Regions from separate parts of the Lysinibacillus parviboronicapiens genome, predicted to be linked through region 2. Evidence: riboswitches for the same ligand, from Rfam matches in the RefSeq annotation. Region 2 holds a riboswitch; the other holds the start of a gene.
What was found. Region 2 has a riboswitch for cyclic di-AMP ahead of C9J31_RS15420 (TrkH family potassium uptake protein). Riboswitches for the same ligand answer to the same signal wherever they lie in the genome.
Positions count from the first base shown of each region.

Region 1: it holds a riboswitch for cyclic di-AMP, as region 2 does, so the genes downstream of both, C9J31_RS01580 (APC family permease) here and C9J31_RS15420 (TrkH family potassium uptake protein) in region 2, are expected to answer to the same signal.

Region 1 covers NZ_CP073713.1:291,365-296,749, forward strand. Annotated here, with positions in the region: gene C9J31_RS01565 (sensor histidine kinase) at 1-474, shown strand, start outside; gene C9J31_RS01570 (PepSY domain-containing protein) at 471-1,148, shown strand; gene C9J31_RS01575 (PepSY domain-containing protein) at 1,259-1,798, shown strand; cyclic di-AMP (ydaO/yuaA leader) riboswitch at 1,996-2,146, shown strand; gene C9J31_RS01580 (APC family permease) at 2,321-4,144, shown strand; purine riboswitch at 4,317-4,418, shown strand; gene C9J31_RS01585 (xanthine phosphoribosyltransferase) at 4,558-5,139, shown strand; gene C9J31_RS01590 (nucleobase:cation symporter-2 family protein) at 5,139-5,385, shown strand, end outside.
Region 2 covers NZ_CP073713.1:3,197,870-3,203,254, forward strand. Annotated here, with positions in the region: gene floA (flotillin-like protein FloA) at 1-631, opposite strand, end outside; gene C9J31_RS15410 (NfeD family protein) at 632-1,963, opposite strand; gene rpsU (30S ribosomal protein S21) at 2,378-2,551, opposite strand; cyclic di-AMP (ydaO/yuaA leader) riboswitch at 2,778-2,917, shown strand; gene C9J31_RS15420 (TrkH family potassium uptake protein) at 3,090-4,427, shown strand; gene C9J31_RS15425 (potassium channel family protein) at 4,451-5,107, shown strand.

The DNA.
Region 1 (5,385 bases), 1.9 Mb from region 2:
AAAAACAAAGAGCACCTTGCTGTGCATTATGTACAATTAGAGCTTAATCCGTTACTAAAAAAGGCTGCGTCACAAATGCAACAAGCGTATCATCGCTCATTTATTGTTGATACAGAGATGCCCAAATATATTTATAGTGATGAGAAAATAGTGAAGCAACTTCTTTTCATTTTGCTTGATAATGCGCGCAAATACAGCGATGGTGAGGTACAGTTACGTGCAACAGAAACCCCAAGCCATGTCCTTATCACCATTCAGGATTTTGGTATCGGTATTCCAGAAGCACATATCCCACATTTATTTGAGCGCTTTTATCGAGTAGCAGAGGACCGCAATCGAAAAACTGGAGGTACAGGTTTAGGGCTAGCTATTGCGCAGGAGCTTGCCGATCAGCTAGCTATTACAATTGAGGTCAAAAGTATAGTTGGGAAGGGTTCTTCCTTTACACTGCACGTGCCGAAGGAGGAGCAATGATGAAAAAATGGACGATTCCAGTTTCGATAATGATCATTTTATGCAGTTTTTCACTATGGTTTCTGCAAGATCGTTTCTTTCGCGATAAACCGCTAGGAGAAGCAGAGGCAATTTCACGTATCGAAGAGCTTTATAATGGACAAGTGGAGCATATTAAGAAAAGAGGAGAGAACTACGAAATAGTTTTTTTCCGAGGTGGTGCTACCTATGCTATTGAGTTGAATCAGCATACACAACAGGTAAGTAATTTAAAAATTAAAAAGCCCGCTAATAAACTGCTCACAGAGCAAGAAATTCGGCCAAGAGCATTAGCCCATACTCCTGGTGTGATAGACAGTGTAACCTTAACTGACACTACCTATATGGTGCAAATTAAGAAAGAAGATATGGTGAAAAAGCTTACGCTTGATGCTTATACTGGAAAGGTATTAACAGAGGTAGAGGTGCAGCAGGCGACAGAGCCTGATGAAGGAACAAGTGTAATTTCCAAGCAGCAGGCGATTCAAATTGCCTTACAGCAGCTAAATGGCGAAGTTGATTCGGTTGATTATGAGAAAACAGAAGATGGCGGTTATTACTTAGTGGAAATCGAAACCGACAAGGATGAGGCTGTTTTTCAAATACATGCAGTTTCTGGTAAAGTGTTGTCAGTTACTTGGGACAACGATCATTAAAGAGCTGATATAAAGAAAAAGGTCTTCTCATGAAATTCTAATCTTTCTCTTATTGTCCTATCATCTTTACTTGATAAGCTAAGGATAGATAAAACAAAGGAGAGATGGATATGAAAAAGATCGTTATAATTCCGGCAATAGTTGGTGTCCTTGGCATTGGTGCGGTAATTGGCTCGACATCTTTATTAACAGGGAATGCACAAGAGAAAAAGATTCTAACAATGCAAGAAATTGAGAAAAAGGCATTATCAGTAGTAAATGGTACGGTGTCAGACATCGAATTCGAAAAGAATCGTTACAATTCTGTATACGAAGTAGAGGTTCGCACTGAAACGGAAGAATATGACTTGAAATTCGATGCCGTTACAGGAAAGTTGTTGAAGCAAAAGAAAGAACGATTAGACAATGATGATTTAGATGACGATATGGGGGGAAATCTCCAAGCTACGACTAACACTACAGCAACTACAATAACAAAAGAGCAGGCAATAGAAAAAGCTTTAACGAAGGCAAAGGGTACAGTGACAAAAATCAAGATGGATGATGGCGTTTATGAAATTGAAATCGTAGACGGACAGCTTGAATATGAAATAGACATCAATGCTTTGACAGGCGAAATTGTGAGTTTTGAACAAGATATTGAAGATTAAAATCGGACAGCTACCTTAAAAGTGAGTGTATACTTTTAAGGTAGTTTTTTACGTTAAGAAGGGGATGGAAATCGTTCAGCCCTCTTTGTTGGCTAAGGTACTGATAAGCTATCTTAAAAAAATATACAATACCTATACTTTTCACCTTTACTTTTTCAATTGACAAGCGTAATATGACATCATTATAAAAGTTTCAAATTTCTAAATCGCTGAAGCAAATAGACGCGGGGGAACCAATTTCGTGGATTGTATAGGCAATCCTTGGGGTGAATCTCTTTATTACTGAAGAGTAGGGCTACTCATGGCCCGAATCCGACAGCTAACCCCGTAAGCGTTAAGAGCAGAAAAATTGAAGCTTGCAGACGAAAAAACGTCTACAAGTCGTATTTAGTGATGACTTGTAGACGTTTTTTATCTTCATTCAGCTATCGTGTTGTAGTATTGAAGCGGTAGCAAGCCTGTCTAAGCGAATATTGATTTAGAAACGAGAAACACACTCTATGAAACTAGAAGGTGTTTAGTATGGGATCTTCATTCAAACGTTATGTTATCGGAAAACCTTTAAAATCCGATGCACTCGGGGAACAAAAGCTTAGTAAAACAAAGGCGCTTGCTATCTTATCATCGGATGCGTTGTCATCTGTTGCGTACGGACCAGAGCAAATTTTATTAGTGCTCATGACAGTAAGTACGGTTGCATTTTGGTATTCTTTACCGATAGCATTCGGAGTAGCAGTGCTGCTCGTGGCACTCATCTTATCGTATCGTCAGGTTATTTTTGCCTATCCACATGGTGGTGGGGCATATGTCGTCTCTCGTGAAAATTTAGGTGTCAATGCAGGTCTTGTAGCAGGTGGTTCACTACTCGTGGATTATATATTAACAGTTGCTGTTAGTGTTTCTGCGGGAACGGATGCTATTACTTCGGCCTTCCCAAGCTTACATGCATATAACGTAGTCATTGCTGTGTTTTTTGTTATTTGTTTAACGCTTTTAAATCTACGAGGTGTTACAGAATCTGCATCCATTTTAGCTTACCCTGTATACCTATTTGTAGCAGTAATGCTGCTATTAATTGCAGTAGGGATTTATAATGTAGCAACAGGGCAAGTACCCGCAGATCTCCATCCAAAAATAGGTACACCAGTTGCGGGGATTAGCCTGTTTCTATTATTAAAGGCATTTGCTTCAGGTAGTTCTGCTCTGACAGGTGTAGAAGCAATTTCTAATGCCATACCAAATTTTAAAAATCCTGCTCCCACAAATGCAGCTAAAACTTTACTAGCAATGGGAGGCATTTTAGCGGTGCTATTTATTGGTATCGTGAGTCTAGCCTATTTCTATGGAGTGGTACCAAATGAACAGGCAACAGTGGTATCACAAATTGCAGAGGCGAGTGTTGGGCGCAATATGTTTTACTATATTGTGCAAGGAACAACTGCAATGATATTGGTGCTTGCTGCCAATACAGGTTATTCAGCTTTTCCGTTACTTGCGGTAAATTTATCGAAGGACGGCTTTATTCCAAGAATATTTCAAATTCGTGGGGATCGTCTTGGCTATTCGAATGGCATTTTGATGCTTGGGGCAGCAGCAATTGTGCTAATTATTTTGTTTGATGGGACAACAGAGCTTTTAATTCCACTTTATGCAGTGGGTGTTTTTATCCCGTTTACATTAGCCCAGACAGGTATGATTCGAAAATGGTGGCGTGAAAAGCCAAGTGGCTGGATGGCAAAATTTACTGTGAATACGATTGGTGCAGCGATTTCATTTATTGTTGCGATGATGTTTTTTGTGACAAAGTTAGCCCAAGTATGGCCAGTATTTATATTTTTACCAATTATTATTGGGCTGTTTCATCGCATTAAGCTACATTATGATGCAGTGGGAGAACAGCTCAGATTAGATCATGGAGCATTACCGAATGTAGAGGGCAATGTCTTTATTGTGCCAGTAGCGGGCATTACTAAAGTGGTAGAAAACTCATTGCATTATGCGCAGTCGCTAAAGGTAGAGAAAATTATTGCCTTCTATGTGGCATTCGATCAAGCAGATGCAAAAGCATTTGAAGAGAAATGGAAGGCTTGGAAACCAGATGTGCGACTTGTCACTTACTATTCGCAGTATCGTAGTATTACACAACCATTGAAAAAATTTATCGACAAGGTTGAACATCAATATGCGAAAACAGATTATCAAGTTACAGTTGTCATTCCACAATTTTTACCGAAAAAAGGTTGGCATCATATGTTACACAATCAATCGAGTCTATTAATTCGTACATCGCTGTTATTTCACAAAAATGTCGTCATTATGACAGTACCTTTCCATTTATCAAAATAATGACTAGCATGGTCGAAAATAGTCTGATATAATCAGAACATTGATGTGAAACACGAACGTTCACTGTCAAAAAGTGCAGGAATACCAGTTAATTCCGAAAATTTAAAATAATCCTATTATTAATATTCATATTGAATGTACAAAAGTGGATGTTTATAATAAGGACATTCTAACAGCTTAATACCATTTCACTCATATAATAGCGAGAATAGGGCTCGCGAGTTTCTACCGATTTACCGTAAATGAATCGACTATGGGTAGCAATGTTTTAGAAGACCTCCTACAAGTTGGTGAGCCGTTTTTCTAATTGTGTCGACGTTTTTGCGCTGAACGCTTTGCTCCACTCGTAGATGATTGGAATCAAAGTATTCAGCGTTTTTTCTATTATCAATAAGAAAGAAGGATTTAAGGAAATGAAGTTATTACATGACAAAATCATGCAAGAAGGTAAAGTTTTATCTTCATCTGTATTAAAAGTAGATTCGTTTTTAAATCATCAAATTGATCCACAGCTTATGAAGGAAATTGGACATGAGTTTGCAAATCGCTTCTCTGACCAAATTATTACGAAAGTACTGACGATCGAATCTTCAGGTATTGCACCTTCAGTCATGCTTGGGCTGGAAATCGGAGCTCCAGTTGTATTTGCTCGTAAACGGAAATCTCTAACACTATCAGATAATCTTTATTCTTCCGAAGTACACTCTTTCACAAAAAACGAAACAAATGATATTTCAGTATCACGTAATTTTTTAAACGCAGACGATAATGTCTTAATCGTTGACGACTTCCTTGCAAACGGTGAAGCGGTGAAAGGATTATTAGACATCGCATCCCAAGCAGGTGCAAATGTTGTCGGAGTAGGTATCGTTATTGAAAAAGGCTTCCAAGATGGCGGGAAATTATTACGACAACAAGGTATTCGCGTGGAATCTTTAGCAATTGTCAATTCTTTAGAAGATGGCAAAGTAACATTTGCGGAGGATCGCGCGTAATGAATAACTTTAAAGCAACGACACTAGCTATTCAACACTTACTTGCGATGTATGCCGGTGCCATTTTAGTGCCGCTGATTATTGGTGGGGCACTTGGCTTTGATGCTAAACAAATGACGTACTTAGTGGCGATAGACATTATGATGTGTGGTATCGCAACACTGTTACAAGTTTATTCTGGCAAGTTTATCGGTATTGGTTTACCAGTAGTACTGGGTTGTACGTTCACAGCGGTTAGTCCGATTA
Region 2 (5,385 bases):
AACCTTTTGAAAGTACAGTTTGTGAAATCATATCTGGATTTTCTAATACTTCTGTATGATGTGTAGCAGAACCAATTGTCGATACAATCCCTTCACCAACACGGGCAACAATTGTTTCCTCACCAGCACCACCGACTAAACGTTCGATATTGGCACGCACTGTAATACGTGCTTTTGCTTTAACTTCGATACCGTTCATCGCCACACCTGAAATAAATGGCGTTTCAATAACTTTCGGGTTAACCGACATTTGTACCGCTTCTAATACATCACGACCTGCTAAATCAATGGCTGCACAGCGCTCAAAAGATAACTCAATATTTGCTCGATGCGCTGCAATTAACGCATTGACAACACGGTCAACATTACCGCCTGCTAAATAGTGACTTTCTAGTTGATTAATCGTAACAGGTAAGCCTGCTTTATGTGCTTTAATTAACGGATTAACAATTCGTGACGGAATTACACGACGTAAACGCATCCCGATTAATGTGAAAATACTAACACGGACACCTGCTGCTAAAGCAGAAATCCATAGTGCCACTGGTACAAAGGTAAAGAATACCGCTAGTACAATGAATAGTAAAACTAGCCCGACCACTGGCCCAATTAGAGCTAAATCAAATCCCATTTATAATTCCTCCATCTCTTTGTTTGTTGGTCTCACGACAACACGTGAGCCTTCTACTTTAATGATTTCTACATACTTACTTGCATCAACGTAGCCACCTTCTGATACTACATCAATACGTTCACTGCCAAATTGCATCGTACCTGAAGGACGGAGTGGTGTCATCGTTTTCCCCACCTTCCCAAGCAACTCAATGCGATTAACATTGGACACATAACCTTCTTCCGTTGTTGTCGCATCCATCAGGACAAGCTTGTTTAAAACATGCATTTTTTTTCCGAAAAATTTCATCAGGATCACCATTCCTATTATTGCTACTACGAGTGCAATGAAAATTGCCACAACCATTTGCATCATGTTTGCACCAGCCAGTAACAAACTAAGTAATATAAGCACACCACCTAAAATACCAACAATGCCTCCGGGGACAAAAAACTCCGCAATGACAAGTGCTAATCCAGCAATAAACAACAGTAATGTTTCATAGCCCGCAAAACCTGCCACCATATGACCGAAGAAAAATAACCCTAGAGACGATAATCCCATTATACCCGGAACACCGAAACCTGGCGAATACAGCTCCATGACAAGTCCTAAACTTGCAATCGATAGTAAAATTGGTACTATGATTGGATTTGTAATAAAACGAGCAATTTTTTCTGCAAAAGTCGGTTCAATTGATACAATGTCACTACCCTTTAAATTAGTATCGGCTAGTAGTTCTTGAAAATTCGATACAGTACCTTCGGAATAGCCTACTTCCCGCGCCTCAGATGCCGATAATGTTAATAAATTTTTGCCGCCTGCTCGGAATTCCGGTAAATCAATAGATGAATCCGCCATTGCTAGGGCATATTTAGGATTACGATTAGACGTTTCTGCTGCCGCTTGCATTTGTGCTAGCCATGCACTATGAGCCTTATAATCTGCCGCATTTCCTGCTGAGTCAATGACCGCCGCTGCTCCAATTGTTCCATTTGGCACCATATAGATTTCATCTGCATGCAAGGCTAAAAAAGCACCTGCTGAATGCGCATCTTTATTAATGTAAGCAATCGTGCGAATCGATGTGGCATCCATAAGCATGGCGATGTCACTTGCTGCATTGACGAATCCACCAGGCGTATGTATGTCTAGTATAATTGCTTCCGCATAATTATCCTCTGCCTCTTTAAATGCTCGTTCTAAAAATGCGTGAAGTCCTCGTTCGACTTCATCATGAATAGGCACATGGTATACCTTGCTACTCGCAAAAGCAGATGTCAATGGAAACGCTAACAAAAAAGTCATCCATATGACCATCAAATAGCTAAGGATCCTCCTTTTTCGCATCTTTTTCCCTCCCTTCTAACATGCTTCTCTTCTTATATACGAATGACCTTGTAAAAAGTTTCACAATTCCTTTCATTTTATTATACAGTGAAACTTTACTCTGTGGGGTGTTTTCCAATTCCTTTCGATATCCAAAATACTTCCGCAATGAACCATAAGCGCTACGGCGATTCATTACCTTTTAAAGGTTTTTCATTCAAAGTCTTAGCAAACGCTCGAATATGATACATAAAAAGCCGAATGAAATCAAAGATGACTTCATTCGGCTTCAGCAATATGTACCGCAAAATAGAGCAACATGTAAAATACCTGAAATTAACCATAAGTATGATTAATTTCAGGTATATCATTGTCTGCTCAGTGAACCATAAAATTGCGTGTTATGAACGTAGGGATTTTTAATGGGAAATTAAATTACCACTTACGTTTACGTGCAGCTTCTGATTTCTTTTTACGTTTTACGCTAGGTTTTTCGTAGAACTCGCGCTTTCTAACTTCTTGAATTGTACCACTTTTTGATACAGTACGTTTGAAGCGGCGAAGAGCATCTTCAAGCGATTCGTTTTTGCGAACGACAGTTTTTGACATCTCTCTTTCCCTCCCTCCGAACACACGTCAATACACAAATAGGCAAATAACCAACTGTTGTGTACTAAAGAATTATATCGTATTGTCTAATAATGGTCAATAGAAAGAATTCGAATTATTTTCGAGAATTTATAGTTAGCATTTGGACAACAATAAATACATATGCTTTACCTAAAAATAAGGGGTTTACAAAAAATAGAAAATGGGCGTAGAATAATCTCATTCAATTTCATATCTGCCTAATCTCAGTATTGGGAACGGAGGAACCAATTTTTTGGGGTTAATTCTGCAAATTGTAGAAGGGATGAGAAACTCTTTCGCCATCCTACCCGTCAGCTAACTTCGTCGGCTAAAGCGAAGGAGGTCATGAAGACCACCAGTATTTAGATTGCTTATTTGTGACGCCTAAATTATCCAGCACTCTAACATACATAGACAATGGTCTTTTTCTTATGCCTATAAACAAATAAATAATATTAAGTTTACAGATTATAGAGTGGATATCTGTGTTTTACTGTCCATTCATGAGGAGATCATCATGAAAAAAATTAAAGATTTTCTTAATCCGCCGAAAGTTCTTGTGCTAGGCTTTGCAACGATTATTATTATCGGGGCACTCTTACTAATGCTTCCTATAGCTACTGAAGACGGAAAAGGTCTGTCATTTTTAAATGCTTTGTTCACAGCTACCTCTGCAACATGTGTAACGGGTCTAATCGTTGTAGACACCGGTGACACTTTTTCTACGTTTGGTGAGTTAGTTATTTTAGCCCTTATTCAAATAGGTGGCTTAGGGTTTATGACATTTGCAACATTTTTATTTTTACTATTAGGAAAAAAGATTTCATTAAAAGAAAGACTACTGTTAAAAGAGGCGTTTAATAACATCTCAATAGCTGGACTTGTAAAATTGGTTAAGAGAATAATTATTTTCACTGTTGTTATTGAAGTAATGGGTGGGATTATTTTATCCATTCGCTTTTCATTTGATATGGAATTAGCTACAGCTATTTATTTCGGCTTCTTCCACTCAATATCCAACTTTAATAATGCTGGCTTTGATTTAATGGGAGGTTTTCAAGGTCTGACTGCTTATGTTGATGACCCGTTTGTCGTTTTGACTATTTGTGCCCTTATTACCATTGGTGGGTTAGGCTTTATCGTTATGAATGAATTGTATGAATATCGCGATACGCGACGTTTATCAGTGCATTCGAAGATTGTTTTGTTTACGACGACTGTTTTAACCGTAGGAGCTACACTGTTAATCTTCTTGTTCGAATACGATAATAACAAGACAATTGGTCCTTTATCTGAATGGGGGAAAATATTAGGTTCGTTTTACCAGGCAGTTACGCCAAGAACGGCTGGATCAAATACTCTTTCTATCGGTGATTTAACTCATTCCACGTTATTTTTAATAATTTTGCTCATGTTTATCGGAGGAGGTTCTGGTTCTACGGCAGGGGGAATTAAAATTACAACCTTTGCTGTTTTAGTTGCCACGCTCTGGTCACAAATTAGAGGAAAAGAAGATGTGGTCTTATTTAGACGTAGAATTGTAGTTGAAACGATTCTAAAAGCACTGACTGTAACCATGTGTGGGATGATGATTGTTGTACTTGTCACCATAATACTCAGTATTACAGAACAAGGTCACAACTTTATCCTGTATTTATTTGAAGCAACTTCAGCATTCGGTACAGTTGGACTTTCTATGGGGTTAACTCCTGAACTAACTCCATTTGGTCGAATACTCATCATATTTACCATGTTTGCAGGTAGATTAGGGCCATTAACCATTGCTTTCGCTATTACAAAACGGAGAAAATCACAAGCTTATCGACATCCAAAAGGAAATATCATGATTGGTTAATTACATGCAAGGAGCTGACTATTATGACCATAAAACAATATGCTGTAATCGGTTTAGGAAGATTTGGAACAAGTGTAGCACGGAGATTACACGAAGCAGGACAGGAAGTTCTAGGTATTGATGTGAATGAAGAAAGGGTCGAGGATGCTGAATTCTTTGTGACACATGCAGTCGTAGCTGATACCACTGAAGAAAAGGCATTAACCTCCATAGGAATTACAAATTTTGATTGTGTCATCGTCGCTATTGGTAACGATATGCAATCTAGTATATTGACCGTTTCATTACTCAAAGAACTTGGTATTAAAAAAGTAATTGCAAAAGCTCTAGGAAAAAGACACGGGCAAGTGTTAGACAAAGTCGGAGCTGACTGGATTATTTACCCAGAGAGAGATATGGGTGAACGGGTGGCTAATCAGCTCCTCTCTCCCAATATGTTAAATTATATTGAATTGTCTAAGGAATATAGTGTAGAAGAAATTATGATTCCTTCTAAGATGGCTGGAAAAAACTTACGTGATTTGGACATTCGGGCTAAATACAATGTTAGTGCCATCGCCATCGTGCGAAAAGGAACAATCATCATTTCTCCATCTCCTGAACAAATTATCGAAGAGGAAGATTTATTAGTGATGATTGGACATAAGTCTGATCTCGCTTTATTTGCAAATATAGAATAAAAAGCACACATTATCTATTAAAATTGACTGCATCATTCTTTGCATAAAAAAGGGGTAGTTCATCACGAACTACCCCTTTCTTCTATATGCACATAATACTAATAATTTGAATCTGTAGTTTTACTTCATTGCAAACTCAATAGATACTGGGTTGTAATCCCTTTATTTTAAAGCTTTATACCTTCTAAATGTATTTTTAATAATGCAAAGTAAAGCATAAAATTGTATTGTTTTGGGGCTAAGTGGGGCTAGATTGGGGCTAATTAAAATTAGGCAGG